One region of the Paeniglutamicibacter sp. genome, then DNA from elsewhere that is predicted to be linked to it. Evidence: predicted binding sites of a transcription regulator. Region 1 holds the regulator's gene; each other region holds the start of a gene.
What was found. Region 1 encodes LexA, which represses DNA repair genes until DNA is damaged. Its sites were predicted from a motif close to TCGAACANNTGTTCGA; they were not measured.
Positions count from the first base shown of each region.

Region 2: ruvA (Holliday junction branch migration protein RuvA) is a predicted target of LexA. The motif match lies at 4,048-4,063, and genes of this name have one in related genera.
Region 3: ACLQ7E_RS12915 (LexA family protein) is a predicted target of LexA. The motif match lies at 1,763-1,778, and genes of this name have one in related genera.

Region 1 is NZ_JBKKAP010000141.1:76,075-82,250, forward strand. Features, by position in the region: gene hflX (GTPase HflX) at 313-1,884, shown strand; gene ACLQ7E_RS16400 (ATP-dependent DNA helicase) at 1,877-3,883, shown strand; gene lexA (transcriptional repressor LexA) at 4,000-4,719, opposite strand; gene ACLQ7E_RS16410 (LysM peptidoglycan-binding domain-containing protein) at 5,007-5,393, shown strand; gene ACLQ7E_RS16415 (histidinol-phosphate transaminase) at 5,521-6,176, shown strand, end outside.
Region 2 is NZ_JBKKAP010000156.1:9,961-16,136, forward strand. Features, by position in the region: gene secD (protein translocase subunit SecD) at 1-1,454, opposite strand, end outside; gene yajC (preprotein translocase subunit YajC) at 1,674-2,129, opposite strand; gene ruvB (Holliday junction branch migration DNA helicase RuvB) at 2,305-3,363, opposite strand; gene ruvA (Holliday junction branch migration protein RuvA) at 3,373-3,990, opposite strand; gene ruvC (crossover junction endodeoxyribonuclease RuvC) at 4,112-4,720, opposite strand; gene ACLQ7E_RS18910 (YebC/PmpR family DNA-binding transcriptional regulator) at 4,729-5,484, opposite strand; gene pdxT (pyridoxal 5'-phosphate synthase glutaminase subunit PdxT) at 5,487-6,158, opposite strand.
Region 3 is NZ_JBKKAP010000105.1:178-6,353, forward strand. Features, by position in the region: gene ACLQ7E_RS12910 (Y-family DNA polymerase) at 16-1,335, opposite strand; gene ACLQ7E_RS12915 (LexA family protein) at 1,317-1,748, opposite strand; gene ACLQ7E_RS12920 (hypothetical protein) at 2,224-2,505, opposite strand; gene ACLQ7E_RS12925 (ParA family protein) at 2,502-3,272, opposite strand; gene ACLQ7E_RS12930 (hypothetical protein) at 3,362-3,835, opposite strand; gene ACLQ7E_RS12935 (MurR/RpiR family transcriptional regulator) at 4,211-5,101, shown strand; gene ACLQ7E_RS12940 (ABC transporter ATP-binding protein) at 5,180-6,176, shown strand, end outside.

The DNA.
Region 1 (6,176 bases):
GCAGCGGACCTTCGAAAACCACCGACGTTTTCCAAAAAAGGTTCCCCGTCGCGGCATCCCGCCCCGGGATCGACATGGCCCCCGCCGCGTACGCGCTGCCCGGCAACCAGGAAATCGCCATCGAGGCCCATACGATCCCTGCGCTTCATGGACACCAAATTTGGGGGCGTCCCGCATGCACCCGGCGCCCCAGGCAAGGAGCAAACGATGCATCCATCCAACGAACACGGACACCCCGGCAATCAATCCACACACAAGGACGCTTCTGTGGGTGCGGGGCACTATTCTGGAATACAGCAAACTAAGGGGAACATGACCAATCCACAGCCTTCCGGCCCGCAGGACAACGACATGGACGAGGCCCAGATCCAGGCAGCCATCGAACGGATCCTCGCCAGCGACAAGGCCGCCGCCAGCAAGAGCACCCACTTTGGCGCTCCGGCGGACGAGGGAGTCCTTTCCGGACGCGCCCAGGCCCTGAGCAAGCTCACCGGCGAGCATTCGTCCACCGACGGTGACCAGCAGGAGTTGGCCGAACGCCGCGCCCTGAAGCGCGGTGCGAGCCTCTCCACCGAACTCGAGGACGTCACCGAGGTCGAATACCGCCAGCTGCGCCTCGAGCGCGTCGTGCTGGCCGGCATCTGGAACGAGGGGACCGCCCAGGACGCGGAAAACTCGTTGCGTGAGCTGGCCGCCCTGGCCGAAACCGCTGGCTCGGAAGTGCTCGACGGAATGGTGCAACGCCGCGCGAAGCCCGATCCCGGCACGTACCTGGGATCGGGCAAGGCCATGGAACTGCGCGAAATCGTCGCCGCCACCGGGGCCGACACCGTCATCATCGACACCGAGCTGGCACCGTCGCAGCGCCGTGCCCTAGAAGACGTCGTCAAGGTCAAGGTCATTGACCGCACGGCATTGATCCTGGACATCTTTGCCCAGCACGCCAAGAGCCACGAGGGCCGCGCCCAGGTGGAGCTGGCCCAGCTCGAATACCTCCTGCCGCGCCTGCGTGGCTGGGGCGACTCGATGTCCCGCCAGGCAGGTGGCCGCGTGGGTGCCGCCGGCGGCGGCATCGGCTCCCGCGGCCCCGGTGAAACGAAGATTGAACTGGACCGCCGTCGCATTCGCGACCGCATGGCAAAGCTCCGCAAGGAGATCAAGGGAATGCTCCCGGCCCGCGAGGCCAAGCGCGCGAACCGCAAGCGCAACGCGGTGCCGTCGGTGGCCATCGTCGGGTACACCAACGCCGGCAAGTCCTCGCTGCTCAACCGGCTCACCGACGCCGGGGTCCTGGTCGAAAACGCACTGTTCGCGACCCTGGATCCCACGGTCCGCCAGGCCGAGACCCGCGATGGGCTGAACTACACGCTCGTGGACACGGTCGGCTTCGTCAAGTCGCTGCCCACCCAATTGATCGAGGCCTTCCGCTCCACGCTGGAGGAAGTGGCCGACTCCGACCTGATCCTGCACGTTGTCGACGCGGCGCACCCGGACCCTGAAGGCCAGATCCAGGCCGTGCGCGAGGTGCTCAACGAGGTGGACGCGCGGAACATCCCGGAGCTCATGGTCTTGAACAAGGCGGATGTTGCAGACCCGTTCGTGGTCGAGCGCCTGCGCCAGCGCGAGCCGAACCACGTCATCGTCTCGGCACGCACCGGCGAAGGCATTGCCGAACTGCTCGAAAAGATCAGCGCCGCAATCCCGAGGCCCAATGTCCAACTAGAATTGATGATTCCCTATGATCGAGGCGACGTGGTCAACAAGCTCCACGGCGCCGAGGCCGAGATCCTGGCCGTCGAACACACCGAAACGGGAACCCGCATGATGGTGAAGGTCCGCGAAAGCATGGCCGCAGAAGTGGAGCAATTTAGTATTCATGGCTGAGGAATCAGACGTCATCGCCCTATTGGACGAAGCAGTGTCCAGCATGGGCGGACAAAGCCGACCGGGCCAACACGAAATGACACGCCAAGTCGTGCGGGCCATGGAAACCGGTGAACACCTGCTGGTGCAGGCGGGAACCGGAACCGGCAAATCCATGGCCTACCTGGTTCCCGCGCTGGCCCACGCGCTGGAATCGGAGAAGCCCGTGGTGATTTCCACCGCAACGCTGGCGCTCCAGGCGCAGATCGTCGGCCGCGACGTGCCCCGCCTGCTGAGCTCGCTGAAGGACAAGTTGCCGCGCGAAATGGACGTGGCCCTGGTCAAGGGCCGCTCCAACTACGTGTGCCAATACAAGCTCGGCGGGGGATACCCGGACGACGACGAAGGCGCATTGTTTTCGCTGGAATCCGGCACCCCCATGGTCGGCGGGTCCTCCGAGGGCCCCGGCTCGGCACTGGGCCAGGAAGTGGTGCGCCTGCGGCAATGGGCCGAACGCACCGACACCGGCGACCGCGACGACATCACGCCCGGGGTCAGCGACAAGGCCTGGCGCCAGGTCTCGGTCAGCGCGATGGACTGCCTGGGTGCCCAAAAATGCCCCATGGCCTCCGACTGCTTCAGCGAGCTGGCCCGCGCCCGCGCGGCCAGCGCCGACGTCGTGATCACCAACCACGCCATGCTGGCCGTCTCGGCCTTCGAGGGCCTGGCAGTGCTGCCTGACTTCGACACCGTCATCATTGACGAGGCCCACGAACTGCAGGACCGGGTGACCAGCTCGGTGACCCGGCCCCTGTCGGTCAACATGGTCCAGACCGCTGCCTCGGCCGCCCGCAAGCACTGCTCGGTGAGCGTGGACTCGCTGAACCAGGGAGCCAAGGCCTTGCAGCGTGCCCTGGAGGGCGTCCCCACCGGACTCATGGCCCGTGGGTTGAACGAGGACCAGGAGGCCGCACTGAACCAGATCGCCGAGGCCGCGCGCGTGGTCCTTTCCGACTCCAAGCCCGAAGCCAACGCGCCCGCCGATGGCGGACGCCAGATGGCCCGCTCGCAGGTCATGTACCTGGTGGAGCAGTGCACCAAGATGCTTGAAATGACCGAGGAGCGCGAGGTGATCTGGGCTTCGCGGCCCGGCCACTTCAGCCCGGGGGAGGGCTATGTCCAGCCCGACGAGTCGAGCCAGCCGACCTTGATGGTTGCACCGCTCTCGGTGGCGGGAAAGCTCAGGGAGGGTCTCTTCGACGGCCGCACCGTCATCCTCACCAGCGCGACCCTGGCCATCGGCGCCGCCTTTGAGCCGGTTGCGGGTTCCCTGGGACTGGTGGGTGACGGCGCACCGACCTGGAACGGCGTCGACGTGGGCAGTCCCTTCGACTATCCCAAGCAGGGCATCCTGTACGTTGCCAAGCACCTGCCAAAGCCCGGGCGCCAGATGTCCCAGGAGACGCTTTCCGAAATCGAGGACCTGATCAAGGCCTCCGGCGGCGGAGCCTTGGCGCTGTTCACCTCGCGCCGTGCGGCCGAGGAAGCCGCCGAGATCCTGCGCGCACGCCTGGATATTCCCATCCTGTGCCAGGGCGAGTCCAGCATGAAGGCCCTGGTCGACCAGTTCTCGGCCGAGCCCGATACGTGCCTGTTTGGCACCATGACGCTGTGGCAGGGCGTGGATGTGCCCGGCAACGCCTGCCGGCTGGTCATCATCGACAAGATCCCGTTCCCCAGGCCGGATGATCCGCTCTCCTCGGCACGCAGCCGGGATGTCGCGAAGCACGGCGGAAACGGTTTCATGGCCGTGGCAGCAAGCCACGCCGCGGTGCGACTGGCCCAGGGCGCGGGCCGCTTGATCCGTTCGGTCAATGACAAGGGTGTTGTTGCGGTGCTGGATTCGCGCCTGGCCACCGAACGCTATGGCACCTTCCTGCGGGCCTCCCTGCCGCCCTTGTGGGCAACGCCGAACAAGGCCACCGTCATTGCCGCGCTCGAAAGGCTCAGCGAGGGCTGAGCCCCGTCGCCTGGCCCGTCCCGCTTACGGTCGATGGGCAAGGGACGGAAAAACCCGTGTGGGGCCGATGACTGATCGGCACCACACGGGTTTTGGGATGAGCTGTGGCTGCGGGCCTAGATGGAACGCATGACCGATACGACCTTGCCCATGACGGTTGCGGCGTCACCAAGGATCGGTTCGTATCGGGAGTTCTGCGGCAGCAGCCAGGTGTGACCGTCGCGCTGGCGGAAGGTCTTGACCGTGGCTTCGTCCTCGAGCAACGCCGCGACGATGTCGCCGTTGTTGGCCGTCGGCTGGCGCCTCACGACAACCCAGTCTCCGTCACAAATGGCGGCATCGATCATGGAGTCGCCGCTGACCTTTAGCATGAAGAGCTCGCCGTGGCCCACCAGTTGGCGCGGCAGGGCGAAAACGTCCTCGATCGCCTGGTCGGCCAGGATCGGCCCGCCGGCGGCAATGCGCCCGACCAGGGGAACCATGGCGGTGTCTGCGGAGGTCGTCAGCTCCGAGACGTTCATGCCGTTGGCTGCCTTGAGCTCCGACTGCCCCTCGACCACCTCGAGCTTCGCGTCGCTCTTGAGCTGCAGTGGGAGCAGGATTTCCATCGCCCGCGGGCGGCGCGGGTCGCGCCGGATGTAGCCAAGCTTCTCGAGCTGGCTGAGCTGGTGGGTCACGCTCGAGAGGCTGGCAAGTCCCACGGCGTCCCCGATTTCCCGCATCGACGGCGGGTACCCGTTGCTGCTCACGGAGCGCTGGATGGTTTCCAGGACCTTCTTCTGACGGATGGTCAGGCTCTTCGCGTCGCGTCGAGGGGTTCGTTGTTCGGTCGTCATTGTCAATGCCTCATCCCGATCGTCGCCGGTTGCCCGCGCGTGCCGCAAATTGTCGGTGCGGGTTGATGTAGTGAATACATCGCCCCACAACCACCATCCTAGTAGACAAAGTCACTGCTTTCAAAGATTTGTTCGAACAGATCTGGACACGTGTCGTCGAAAAGTGCTAGAAATAAGATACGCACTACGAACACATGTTCGAAAGGTGCGTTCGAATAATCGTCGCATGTTCGATCGCGGGCCACCAGGCCCCGGTCGCCAAGCGAATTCAGAGGAAAGGCAAAGACGTGGCAAACACTGCTTTCTCGGCCCCGCTCCACCTTGTAACATCCAACGACTACCTGCCCGAGCTGCAGCCATCGCTGGCGCCCCTGCGGCTCACCCGCCGCGGAAAGTTCGTGCTGATCGGGCTGCCCATCTTCGTGGTGAGTGCCGCGGTACTCATGCTCCTGGGCCTGTTCCTCTCCCCGGCCAACGCATCGGCCGAGGTCCCGCTGGGCGTCAACGCCGTCAGCGTCACGGTCATCGAGGGCGACACCTTGTGGGGGATTGCCCGCGAATTCGCTCCGCAGCTCGAGCCCCGCGAAGCTGTTCGCCAGATCGGCGACCTCAACAACCTCAGCAGCTCGGTGCTGAACCCCGGAGCGGAACTCTTCGTTCCCATCGGTAGCTAGGGCACCACCCCGGCACCGTCCGCTGACACCGTCCGCCGGCGCCAATTCGACTCATTGCGAACCGATTATTACCCTGGGCACCGGCGAAGATTCTCGGGCCCACCGGCCCCCGCCGTAGACTTGACTTGTGAATGAACGGCTAAATCGCCTGGCAAATCTGCCCCTGCGAGAAAATCTTCAAGGTCTCGAACCCTACGGCGCACCCCAAATTGACGTCCCGATTCAATTGAACGTCAATGAAAACACCCACCCGCTACCAGCGGAAGTACATCGCGCCATAGTCGAAGAAGTCTCCGCGGCAGCCGTGGGACTGAACCGTTACCCCGACCGCGAATTTACCGAACTGCGCGAACGGCTTGCGGCATTCCTTGGCCACGGCCTGGGCTCCGACAACATCTGGGCAGCCAACGGCTCGAATGAGGTCCTCCAGCAAATCCTGCAGGCCTTCGGCGGACCTGGCCGCTCCGTCATGAGCTTCCCGCCCACCTACTCGATGTACCCGCTGCTGGCCTCCGGAACCGACACCACCTATGTTGCGGGTGTGCGGTCGGCGGACTACGGGCTTTCGGCAGCCGACGCCGCGGCGCAGGTGCGCGAGGCAGCGCCGAACATCGTGATCCTGTGCTCACCGAACAACCCCACCGGCACCGCCCTGGGCCTGGATGTCGTCGAAGCCGTCTACGAGGCGGGCAAGGCCAGCAACGCCATCGTGATCGTCGACGAAGCGTATGCGGAATTTGCCCACACCGGGACGCTCTCGGCACTTTCCCTGTTGCCCGGCCG
Region 2 (6,176 bases), on a different contig from region 1:
GGGTGGGTGAGCAGGAAGACCACGAGGATGTCGACCACCGCCGTCAGTCCGAGGGTGAAGGCGAAGCCGCGGACGTTGCCCACGGCAACGATGTACAGCACCACGGCCGCCAGGATGTTTACTGCCTTGGAGGCCAGGATGGTCCGCTTGGCGCGCTTCCAGCCGATTTCCACGGCCGAGGGCAGCGGCCGCCCGTCGCGCAATTCGTCGCGGATGCGTTCGAAGTACACGATGAAGGAGTCGGCGATCAGGCCGATGGCGACAATCAGGCCGGCAACACCTGCCAGCGAGAGCCGGTAGTTCATCGACCAGCCCAGCAACACGAGCGCCAGGTAGGTCAGCACGCCCGAGACCACCAGCGACACGATGGTCACCATGCCCAACAGGCGGTACTGGAATAGCGAGTAGACCGCCACCAGGCCCATGCCGATGAGGCCGGCGATGAGGCCGCTGCGCAGCTGGTCCGAACCGAGGGTCGCGGAGATCTGCTGCTCGGACTGGATCTCGAAGCTGATCGGCAGGGCACCGAACTTCAGCTGGTCGGCCAGGGCCTTGGAGCTCTGCTCGGTGAAGTTGCCGGTGATCTGGGCGCGCCCGTCGGGGATCACCGCATTGGCGGTCGGGGCGGAGATCACGGTGCCGTCAAGCACGATCGCGAACTGGTTCTGTGCGCCCTGCATGGTGACCAGGCGCTGGGTAACGTCGGCGAACTTCTGCGTGCCCTCGCTGTTGAACTCGATGGTCACGCCCCACTGGCCGGTGACCGCGCCCTGCTGGCCGCGGACCATGCCGAAGGAGGCATCGGCGATGTCGGCCCCGGGAACCTCGACCGGGCCCAGGATGTACTTCTGGCCCATGTCGGGGTCGCAGGAGATCATCGGCTTGGCTGGGTCGTGCGTTTCCTCGGAACCCTGGCCGAGCTCTGCCGGGCAGTCGTACGCCTCGAACTGCTGGTACAGCGCGGCGTCGATCCAGTTCAGGTCAGAGCCGTTTTCCGGCTCGGCCGACGGCTTGGGCAACTCGGCCTTGGGCAGGCGCTGGTCCTCGGGAACCGCGGTGAACGGGCCGGCCAGGATGACCGGACGGAACTCCATGTTGGCCGAGGCCTGGATCAGCTCTCGGGTGCGGGTGTCGGGAACGCCCGGCATGGAGACCACGACGTTGCGTCCGGACTGCGTGGTGATCTCGGCTTCGGAAACACCGGTGCCGTCCACGCGCTGACGGATGATTTCCACCGCCTGGTCCAGCTGCTCCTGCGTTGCAGCGTCGCCACCTGCCACTCGTGGTGCCAGGATCATTTGGGTGCCTCCCTCAAGGTCGAGGGCAAGCTTTGGGGCAAATGCTGCCTTCCCGCTCAGCACACCGGTAATGAGGATGGTTGCCGAAATAAGGAAGATCACGCCGAGCCACAGCAGGGATTTACGCGCCTGCTTGATCGGACCAGTAGATGACATCGTGAGGCTTTCTGGTTGTTCCGTCGCCCTGGCGGGGACGAAGATTCCGCGGAAAACCCGAAGCCGGCCGCAACTCCCCCTCAGGGGGTCTGGGGCTGCTCCGGGCCGCTTGGTGAAGGTCGGTCGAGGCCGGATCGCTCACCTGCGGGCCCGTGGCCCGCAGTAAACCGGCCGCCGTTCACTGCTAAAGGGTGGGGCGGTGCCCGAAGGCCCGGTCCCTTAGGCCTTGGTGCCGTTTTCCCCGTTGTTGAGGCGACGCAGGGTCTCCTCCGCGGTTTCGGTCTCCGCGGCTTCGGTGTTCTCGGCCGGCTCGGAGGTCAGCGACGAAGCGTCGTTCGGGACCTCTACGGCTGCGGCGGCGTTCTCTTCCGGGGCCACGACCTTTGCAACGACCTGGGAGTGAACCGTGACGAAGCTGCCCGGGGAAACCTCCAGGACGATCTTGTTTTCATCGGTGTCGATGCTCGAGATGGTGCCGAAGAGACCGAACTGGGTCATCACCTCGGCGCCGACGGCAAGGTTGGAGCGGATCTGCTCCTGTGCCTTGGCAGCCTTCTTGCGGCCACGCATCATCATGAAGATCAGCAGGCCGAAGGCGGCGAGCATGATCAACATGGTCGGGTCGAATGCAGCTGGTTCGCCGGCTGCGGCTTGGGCCAAAACATTTTCGGTCACGTGTGGATACCTGTTTCTAAGTCATGGTCAACGGCGCGCACAATCGCAATTGCGCAGCCGGTGGGCTTATCCATCCTATAGGGAGATTTTGGCCAAACCCCGACCACGGTGACGTTTTGGCCTGCGAATGTCCTCTGAATCCTGGGCCGTGTCGCCACAAGGGGTCGGTCGACCCCTACTCCTCGTCGTCCTCGTCCGGCACAAAACCGGCCTGACCGGCGAAGACGGCGTCGGCGGGCATGCGCAAACCCAAGTGGTTCCAGGCCTCCGCGGTGGCGATTCGGCCACGCGGGGTGCGCCCGAGCAGACCCTCCCGGACCAGGAACGGTTCGGCGACGGTCTCCACCGTCTCGGTCTCCTCGCCCACGGCAATGGCCAAGGTCGACAGGCCAACCGGTCCCCCGCCGAACTTGGTGCACAGGGCATGGAGCACGGCACGGTCCAGGCGGTCCAGTCCGCGGGCGTCTACCTCGTACATGTCAAGGGCGGCGGAGGCGGCGCGTGCGTCGATGCTTTCGAGCCTGTTCACCAGCGCCCAGTCGCGTACGCGGCGCAGCAGCCGGTTGGCGATGCGCGGGGTGCCGCGCGAACGCGACGCGATTTCGTAGAACGCCGCGGAGTTGACCTTCAGCGAGAGCATCATCGCCGAGCGGCGCAGCACCAGTTCGAGTTCCTCGACGCTGTAGAACTCCAGGTGTCCGGTGAAGCCGAACCTGTCGCGCAGCGGCCCGGGCAGCAGGCCTGCGCGGGTGGTGGCGCCGACCAGGGTGAAGGGCGGAAGTTCCAGCGGGATCGCAGTCGCACCGGCACCCTTGCCCACGATGATGTCGACCCGGAAGTCCTCCATGGCCATGTAGAGCATTTCCTCGGCGGGGCGGCTCATCCGGTGGATCTCGTCCAGGAACAGCACCTCCCCCTCGGTGAGCGAGGAGAGGATCGCCGCCAGGTCGCCGGCATGCTGGATGGCCGGGCCCGAGCTGATGCGCAGCGGCGCGTTCATCTCGGCGGCAATGATCATCGACAGCGTGGTCTTGCCCAGGCCCGGGGGGCCTGAGAGCAGGACGTGGTCGGCGGTGCGTTCACGGATCTTGGAAGCCTCGAGCACGAGGGAGAGCTGCTGGCGCACACGCGCCTGGCCGACGAAGTCGTCCAGGTTCTTCGGGCGCAGCGCGGCCTCGAGCACCCGCGCCTCGGGCTCGGACCCGGCATTGGTCAGGGCACCGGTTTCGGTCATGTGCTACTCCTAGTTTCCGGGCCGGTTCCCGCGCCCCAAGGAGCGCAGCACCGCCCGAAGGATTTCCGGCACGCTGCCGCTTGCAACGATTTGCGGGTCGTTCTTGGCCAGTGCGTCAAGGGCCTTGGCCGCGTCCTTTTCCGTCCAGCCCAAGCCGGTCAGCGCCTCGAGGACCTGCGGTTCCCAGGACGGGGCGGCGGGGCTTCCGGCCGGGACCGGGGCGCCGGTGGGGACGAGTTTTCCGTTCAGTTCAAGAACGATGCGCTCGGCTCCCTTGGGCCCGATGCCCGAGACCTTCGTGAAGGCCTTGGCGTCCTTGGTGCTCGCGGCGATGCGGACCTCTTCGGGGGTGTGCACCGAGAGGATCGCCAGGCCGGTGCGCGGGCCGATGCCCGAGACCCCGGTGAGGACCTCGAAGACCTCGCGCTCGTCCCCGCTGGCAAAGCCGAAGAGCGTCATGGAATCCTCACGAACCACCATGGAGGTGTGGACCAGCGCCTCGCGGCCCACCTGCAAGGTGGCCAGCGTCTGCGGGGTGGCTTGGATCAGCATGCCGAAGCCGCCGACCTCAATGACCGCATTGTTCAGGTTGACCTGTTGCGGCACTCCTCGCAGCGTACTGATCATGTGGGAATTCCTCCGTGGTACCGGGCCGCGCGGGGGTTCGTCGAACACGCCAGCCATGCGAATATATCTACGAACAGCTTACAGGTTCGAAGGGCGTGCACCCGTGGAGGCGCCGAATTGGCTACCGGGCCTTGACCGAACGGGCCTTCGCCTCGGCGGCAATCCATGCGCGCTGGGCGGGGGTCAGGCCCGATGTTCCGCCTGCGGGTCGTGAGCCCGAGGCGGAGGCCGCGGCGCCTGCAGCTCCGAATGCGGCACCGCGCCAACCATGCGTGATGGCCAGGGCCGCGGCGTCGGCCGCGTCGGCCGGCGAGGGAGGCTCGTCCAGGCGCAGGATCTTGGCCACCATCTTGCCAACTGCATTCTTGTTGGCCGCACCCGATCCGGTCACCGCGGCCTTGACCTCGGTGGGGGTGTGCAATGCCACCGGGATGTTGCGGCGGGCGGCCGCAACGATGACAACGCCAGAGGCCTGGGCGGTGCCCATCACGGTGCTGACGTTGAGTTGGCTGAAGACCCGCTCAAGGGCCAGCACGTCGGGCTTGTGTTCATCGAGCCATGCATCGATGCCGTCGGCGATGGCCAACAGGCGTTGGTCCAGCGGGGTGCCCGGCGGGGTGCCAACGACGCGCACGTCGATGAGCGTGGCGCGGCGGTTGGGTTCGACGTCGACCACGGCCAGACCACAACGGGTCAGTCCGGGATCGACGCCTACCACTCTCAAGGGCATGAAGAGGACTAGTCCTCTTCGAGTTCTGCCATGACCTCGGCGCTGATGTCGGCGTTCGAGTAGACGTTCTGGACGTCGTCCAGTTCCTCGAGCGCGTCGGCAAGCTTCAGGAACTTGCGGGCCGAATCCGCATCCAGCTCCACCTGCATCGAGGGAACGAATTCGATTTCGTCGCTCTCGTAGACGATGCCGGCTTCCTCGAGAGCCGCAACAATGGCCCGCAGGTCGGTGGGGTCGGAGTGGATCTCGAAGGATTCCCCGGCTTCCTTGACCTCGTCGGCGCCTGCGTCGAGCACCGCCATCAGCACGTCGTCCTCGGTCAGGCCGTTCTTCGGCAGGCCAACGACGCCCTTGCGGGTGAACATGTAGGCAACGGAGCCGGGATCGGCAATCGATCCGCCATTGCGGGTGATTCCCAGGCGGACCTCGGAGGCAGCGCGATTCTTGTTGTCTGTCAGGCACTCAATGAGCAATGCCGAACCCTGCGGGCCGCGGGCCTCGTAAATGATCTCGGTGTAGTCAATGACCTCGCCGGTCAGGCCGGCGCCGCGCTTGATGGCGCGATCGATGTTGTCGCTGGGCACCGAGGTCTTCTTGGCCTTGGATACCGCAAGTTCAAGGCCCGGGTTTCCGGCCATGTCGGCACCGCCCGCGCGGGCAGCAACCTCGATGTTCTTGATCAGCTTGGCGAAGGACTTGGCACGCCTGCTGTCGAGGATAGCCTTCTTGTGTTTGGTGGTAGCCCATTTGGAGTGGCCGGACATGCTTACGCGTCTCCTCTGATCATTTGAATAAAAAGTTCGTGGATCCGACGCTCCCCGCCCACCTCTGGGTGGAAGGAGGTCGCCAGCAAATTTCCCGAACGTACTGCAACAATTCTATCCACCCGAAGCCCATCCGCGCTCAAGGGCGTGTTCTCGGCGGGGATCCTGGCCAATACCTGCACCGATTCGCCCACGCTTTGAACCCATGGCGCACGGATGAATGCGGCCCGCACCGGCGCGGTCGCCCGCTCCGGGTCCTGGCTGGGAACTGACTCCAGCCCGCGGATTGCCAGGTCCACCTCGAAGGAGTCGACCTGCCGCCCGAACGCGTTCCGCCTGACGACCATGTCGATTCCCCCGAAGCTTTGCTGGGGTTCGCCCCTGAGGTTCTTCGTGGGGTCCGCGATGGTGTCGGCCAGCATGATCATTCCGGCACACGAGCCGTAGACCGGGAAACCGTCGGCGATCCTGGCCTTGAGCACCTCGGATACCCCGTACATGCGCGAGAGCTTGTCGATCACCGTTGACTCGCCGCCGGGAATGACCAACCCGTCAAGATCTGCCAGCTCGCGCGGGGACTTCACCGGCAACGCCAGCGCGCCCAGTGAATCGAGTGCGGCCAGGTGTTCGCGTACATCCCCTTGCAGGGCAAGAACCCCAATACGTGGCGCCATCGTGGATCACTCTCTTGT
Region 3 (6,176 bases), on a different contig from region 1:
CTCAACGGAGTTGAATTAGCTGGCGTAAACGGTCAGCAGCTCGTCCCAGTGGGTGGTGTAGCGCGGTGACATCATCTCCCGACGCATCGTCCATTCGGGGCCGGTCTTCATCCCCGCCAGGCCCAGTCCGACCGCGTTCACTCCGTGGCGCTGCTTGATCTTCTGAATCAGCGGGCCGATTTCCTTCGCCTCGTGGGGGTTCACGAATGGCTCGAAGGTCTCCTGGGCGCCGGTCGGCCGGATATCGGTCACCACGATTCCGGCCCGGGCGTACTTCACCCCGTCCAGGATCTTGGGAAGCAACGCCTTGGCCGCTCGCGTCAGCAGCAGCGGATCGGCGGTCGGGCCCGGAAGCGCGACGGTCACCGAGGGCTGATGGTTGTCGTGGGTGTTGTAGTAACTGGTCATGGCCCAGGCGGTGAGCACCTTGGCCTGCCGCTGGTGCTTGTGCAGGCGCGCGGAAGCCTGTTGGGCATAGATCCCCAGGACCTGCTCCATGCCGTGGGTGTCGGTGATCGGGGTGGAGAAGGAGCGGCTGAATATCAGCTGTCCCTTGATTTCGTGTTCTTCCTCCATGGGGATGCAGGGGATTCCCCGCAGCTCGAGCACGGTGCGCATCATGACAATGGAGAAGCGGTTGCGCAGCATCACCGCGTCGGCATCGCGAAGGTCCTTCATGGTCCGGATCCCCAGGCCCATCAGCCGCTTGGCCAAGCGGGGGCCGATGCCCCAGACTTCCACCGTGGGCAGCCGGCCGAGAAGTTGTTCGCGGTCCTCCAAGGTGACGGCATCCCACACGCAGACCCCGCCCAGGTGGGCGTTCTTCTTGGCGGCCTTGTTGGCCAGTTTGGCCAGGGTTTTCGTTTTGGCGATCCCCACGCAGACCGGCAACCCAAGGTGGTCCATCACGTCCTGCTTCATGCGTCGGGCCAGAGCTTGCAGTTCCGGCAGGGTCCCGCGGACGCCCAAGAATGCCTCGTCGATGCTGTAGACCTCGACCCAGGCCGAGTGCCGGCCCAGCAGTTGCATGGTTCGGGCCGAGAGGTCGCCGTAGAGCTCGTAGTTGCTCGATTTGGCGACCAGCCCCATTCGATCGGCGGTGGGGGCGAGCTTGAACCAGGGGGCGCCCATGTCGATGCCCAGGGCCTTGGCTTCGTCCGACCGCGCGACGGCGCAGCCGTCGTTGTTGGACAGGACGATCACCGGCCGGCCGATCAGCGTCGGGTCAAAGGCCCGCTCGCAACTCACGTAGAAGCTGTTGACGTCCACGTGGGCGATGTATTCGTTGGAGTCCGGCTGTGGGGTCCAGGGGGCACTTAGAGTCGATGGATGCATGTTTCCGCCACTGCCCACACGCTCAGGGCTCCCCACTCCCCCACGACGATATCCGGGTACTCGGGGTTTTCGGCCTGGAGCACCACACCTTGCGGGGTGAGCCGAAGACGTTTGACGGTCATTTCTCCGTCGAGGACTGCCACCACGATGGACCCGTCCACGGGTTTGCGTGCCCGGTTGACGATGAGCTCGTCCCCGTCGGAGATTCCTGCCCCCTGCATGGAATGGCCGGAGACGCGCACAATGAAGGTGCTTGTCTTGTCGTGGATCAGGTAGTCGGAGAGGTTGATTTCGCCGGAGAAATAGTCCTGGGCGGGTGAGGGATAGCCTGCCGGAATGGATGTTCCAGCGACTAGGAGAGGGATCGCTGAGCCCTCAACATCTAGCGAACGTACATTCTGAAAATCTATCATTTCTACCCCAATTTTAGAACATTTATTCCAAATCTAGGATACGTCCGTACCCAACGTTTTGGTCTGCCCTGCGCTTGGGGGGTGAAACTGGTTGGAACGAATACCCGCGAACAGCCCGGGTCCGGCTACCGGGAAGTCACCATTGAAGTCGGGGACTACGAAGCTGCGTTCGCGCCATTGCAGGGTTCTCTTGAGGGTGGCGAGCGACGGCTCTCCCCCCGTCGCCCTTAGGGCATAAAAGTGCGGCCCCCCGGAGACAAAGCCAGGGGACCGCGGTTGTTCCCCACAGAGAGAAACGTTGTTTGCCGTGAGGCAAGTATTTGGGTGTTTCCAACAGTATCGAAGCGTTTGGCTTCCGACCAGCGGACTGGGGCAGAGAGGGACGGCCAAGAATGATTGCTTTGCAGGCTACTTTGACTCTAGACCCTTACGGTCGTCATGAAAGATTTCAATCTTTCATGAAAGATTGAAATCTTTATTTCTTGATTCCGTAGGAACCCCACTTCTCTTTCACCGCGAGCTCGATAGCCTCGTAGATCTTGAGTTTTTCATCGAGTTTTACTCGATTGAGGATATATATCGTTTCATCGTCGAGTCGGGTACTGACGGGTGTTCTAGGTACCTTCTGAGGAGCCGGTGCTGAGAAAACCCTTCGCGACCCAGGAGGCGCATTCTCGATCGGGTCCACATTTACATCGGCTGCAGGTTTGGGGAGCCGCCGGCTGGTGGTCGGTCGTTCCGGCATTGCATCACTCATCGCAGGACCTTCTTTGCTACTTCTTTGTAGGCGTCCAGCACCGGAGCGCCCTTCCGATAGTTTCCGTACCACTCACCCGAAAGTCGCACATCATTAACGATGGTTCGTTCAGGAATGAGGGGCGTCAGCAGGAGCCCGGTCTCACGCAGAACTTCCACTGACGCGATGGCAGCTCTAGGGGTGACAGTGTCCTTGTAACCACCAACGACAATTCCGGCTTCCACCAAAGTAGCTGGCACGCCCAGTCGTTTTCGCGTGGCTAGGAACTTCTGGATTGTCAGCTGCGCACCTTCGAATCCATCAAGCCCATCAGTAGTAGGGCGAGCGGCATACAGTACGGTGTCAGCTGCGTTCAATGCTGATTGCGTCAGCGGCCCCCCCTGCCTGTTTGGGCAATCAATAACAACAAGATCTGCTGTGCAACCGATGAGTGATGTACGCAGGCGTACATCGAGATGGTCAGAAGAGTCCTTTTCCCTATTCGAGACGGACCTTGAAGAAGGAATCACTCGCAGGTTGTTTGACCATAACGACTGCACTGCGATGTCCTCGGCCCAGCCTTCTGGATCCTCATCAGCCAGGATCGCCCCCACGTCTAGCCCGGGACTTGTCGGCTCAACCCCTGTCCATTTCGTGGTTGCTGCACGTGGATCAAGATCAACTAGTAGAACTTTCATTCCTTGTTCGGCCGCAACCATCGCCAAGGAGACTGCGGTTGTGGTTTTTGATACCCCACCAGCTTCGCTATAAACCATCACTGTTTGCATGTCCCGGTCCTACCTGCTTGAAAGATTGAAATCAATCTTTCTTGAAATCTTTCAATCTTGATTGATTTCAATCAACGGGAGAGCCTGAGTTAAGCGCCTACACGCAGAGTCAATGAAGCAAGGGTGGTTTCGTGGGGCTCAATGTCTGGCCAGAAGGGTATATCTTCGTCCGAGTACTCATAGTCATCGGTCATGAGAGCGAGCGTCCCGAAAGTATTGGCTCGGCTATCTAACCAGGCGTGCCATACGTCGCGTTGCTTCTTGTGAGCCGCATACTGAGCCGCAACAGACTCAATAACGCCTAAGTATTCCGCCAACGAGCGCAGATTCCCTGTCTTGGAAATCTCCCAGCCCGATTCGGTCCGGGAGATCAGGTTCCACGATTGGAGCATTTCCAGTGCGTTTTTGGTGCTGGTGGGGGAGAGTCCCGTTTCTCGAGTGATTGCAGTCGTCTTGATGTCTTCCTGGTGCTTTTCGATGACCTCATAAACAAGAGCAGCAACTTGTCCAAGTTCTCTGAATACGGGACGCAAGGCGTAGGCCTTGCCTTTCTTCCAGGACATCGTCTCCGCGATGGGAGCATACACATCGGGGATGATCAGTTCATATGGGGGTGGCTTGTGAAAAAGTGAAATATCCGACGCTAAGGTCTTCTCGAGCGCCTCTTTGGGCAGATTACGGGACTTCTATGCTGATCGGCTGAGCAGGCGGAACTGACTTTGCCAACACAGCACCCGAACCGGCACTGCTGAAGGAATCTCTGGGCGTGCATGCGTGGCGTCAAACAGAGGTGGGCAAATCGACGCCGGATAACGGTGAAGGTCACACGCTAAGGGCCGCGAGCTAGTGACGGTGCCGTAACGACCAGCAAGTGAAAATCCATTGCAGGCTTCTTTGTCATCGGTGATGCCGTTACAGGTTCTGGATATGATTGGGTCATGCTGAATCCTGAGGTGGGGTCAACCATCATGCTGATACGCGCCGCGATTCCGGACCTCGGTCCTCGGGAACGCAATGTGGCGGAAGCGATTGTTCGAGATCCGTCGATTGCCAGTCGGCTGGGCGCCGCTGAAATTGGTGCGCAGGTTGGGACCTCTGCGGCAACCGTGACTCGTGCCTGTCAGTCAATGGGATTCGACGGTTACCCACATTTGCGCACCTTACTCGTGCGTGATGAAGGCGCTGCAGCCCAAGCAGCCCGCGGCAGTAACGTTCATAAGCACGCTCTGTATCGCTTGTTCGCCGAGGCGTCGCGGGAAATCGATGCTGCGCCGGCGACGGTTAACCTGGAAGCTTTCACCCGCGCTGCGGCATTGGTCGCCGACGCGAGGCGGATCCTGCTCGTTGGTGCAGGAGGCTCGGCAGCGGCGGTCTCCGCGATTGCGCTGAGATTCATGAGCGTCGGCATTGTCGTAGATGCTCCGCAGGATCCCACATTGCAGCTTCTCGCATGTCGACTGTTGGTGCCCGGTGACGTAGTGCTGGCGATTAGCGACTCCGGCGAAAACTCCTCCACCTTGTCGTCAGTCGAGGCCGCACGTGCTGTTGGCGCCAGTGTAGTTGCCGTCTCAAGTTTCCCTCGATCAGCGCTTGCCGGGATGGTTGACGAGAAACTCATCATTGGGGCCTCAGGACTACCGTGGCCAGAATCCGTGCTGACGAGCAACATCCTTCAGATCTTCCTGCTCAATGCGCTCGTCGCAGCAGTGGGAGAGACTCGCGGTGTCAGCGATAGGGCCGCGACGGTTTTCGACGACGTCATCCGCGTGGTGACCGGCAATCGCCGCCCAGGCGACACTGAAACAGATTCACCCTCCGTTAACCTGTAATACTTTTTCCGTCTAGCATTATCCGCTGTAATGGAATTACGCCGCACTTCAAGCGGCGCATGATTACAAGGAGTCTGGATGGGCAGCATCAATATCGAGCGGGTCAGTCGCCGCTTTGGATCAACTGTGGCTGTCGACGACGTCAGCCTGACTGTCGATGACGGCGACTTCCTTGTGCTGCTGGGGCCGAGCGGATGCGGTAAATCAACCCTGCTGCGGATGTTGGCCGGTTTGCTGCCCACCACCGAGGGCCGGTTCCTCGTTGACGGCCTTGACGTTTCACACCAGCACGCGCGGCACCGTGACCTCGCGATGGTCTTTCAGAGCTATGCGCTCTATCCGCACCTTAGCGTCGCCAATAATCTCGCGTTCCCGCTGCGTGCCCGGCGGATGGCTAAGAGTGCGATCCGCGAGCAAGTCGCACGAGTTGCCGAGGTGCTCGACATCGGCCATCTGCTCGATCGCAAGCCCAAGGAGCTCAGCGGCGGACAGCGGCAGCGCGTGGCCGTTGGCCGCGCCCTGGTCCGCGAGCCCAAGGCCTTCCTCATGGATGAGCCCTTATCCAATCTGGACGCCAAGCTGCGCACCGCCACACGTCACGAGCTCGTGGACCTACACCACCGGCTGGGTGCCACGTTCGTCTATGTCACCCATGACCAGGTTGAGGCGATGACGATGGCCACGAAGATCGCCGTGCTGAACGGCGGACGCCTTGAACAAGTTGGTACGCCGCTCGATGTTTATGCCAAGCCCGCCTCGGTCTTCGTCGCAGGATTCCTTGGCAGCCCTCCCATGAACCTCTCCAACGTCAGCCTCACCTCCGAACACGGCATTGTTCGTGCTATCGGGGACGGCATCGCCGCGAATCTGTGGGCCGGCGCAACGCCTCCGATCGATGCCGTTCTCGGGCTTCGCCCCGAGCATTTGTTGATCGACGGTGCTGGCCCGGTGCAGCTGGATCTTCTTGTCGAGACCGTCGAGCGGCTTGGCCACGAAAACCTCCTATTCTGCACCTTCGGCGAAGAGCGCCAAAGCGTCGTGCTCCGCACCCCGGCCGACGCCGCCATCGTAGAGG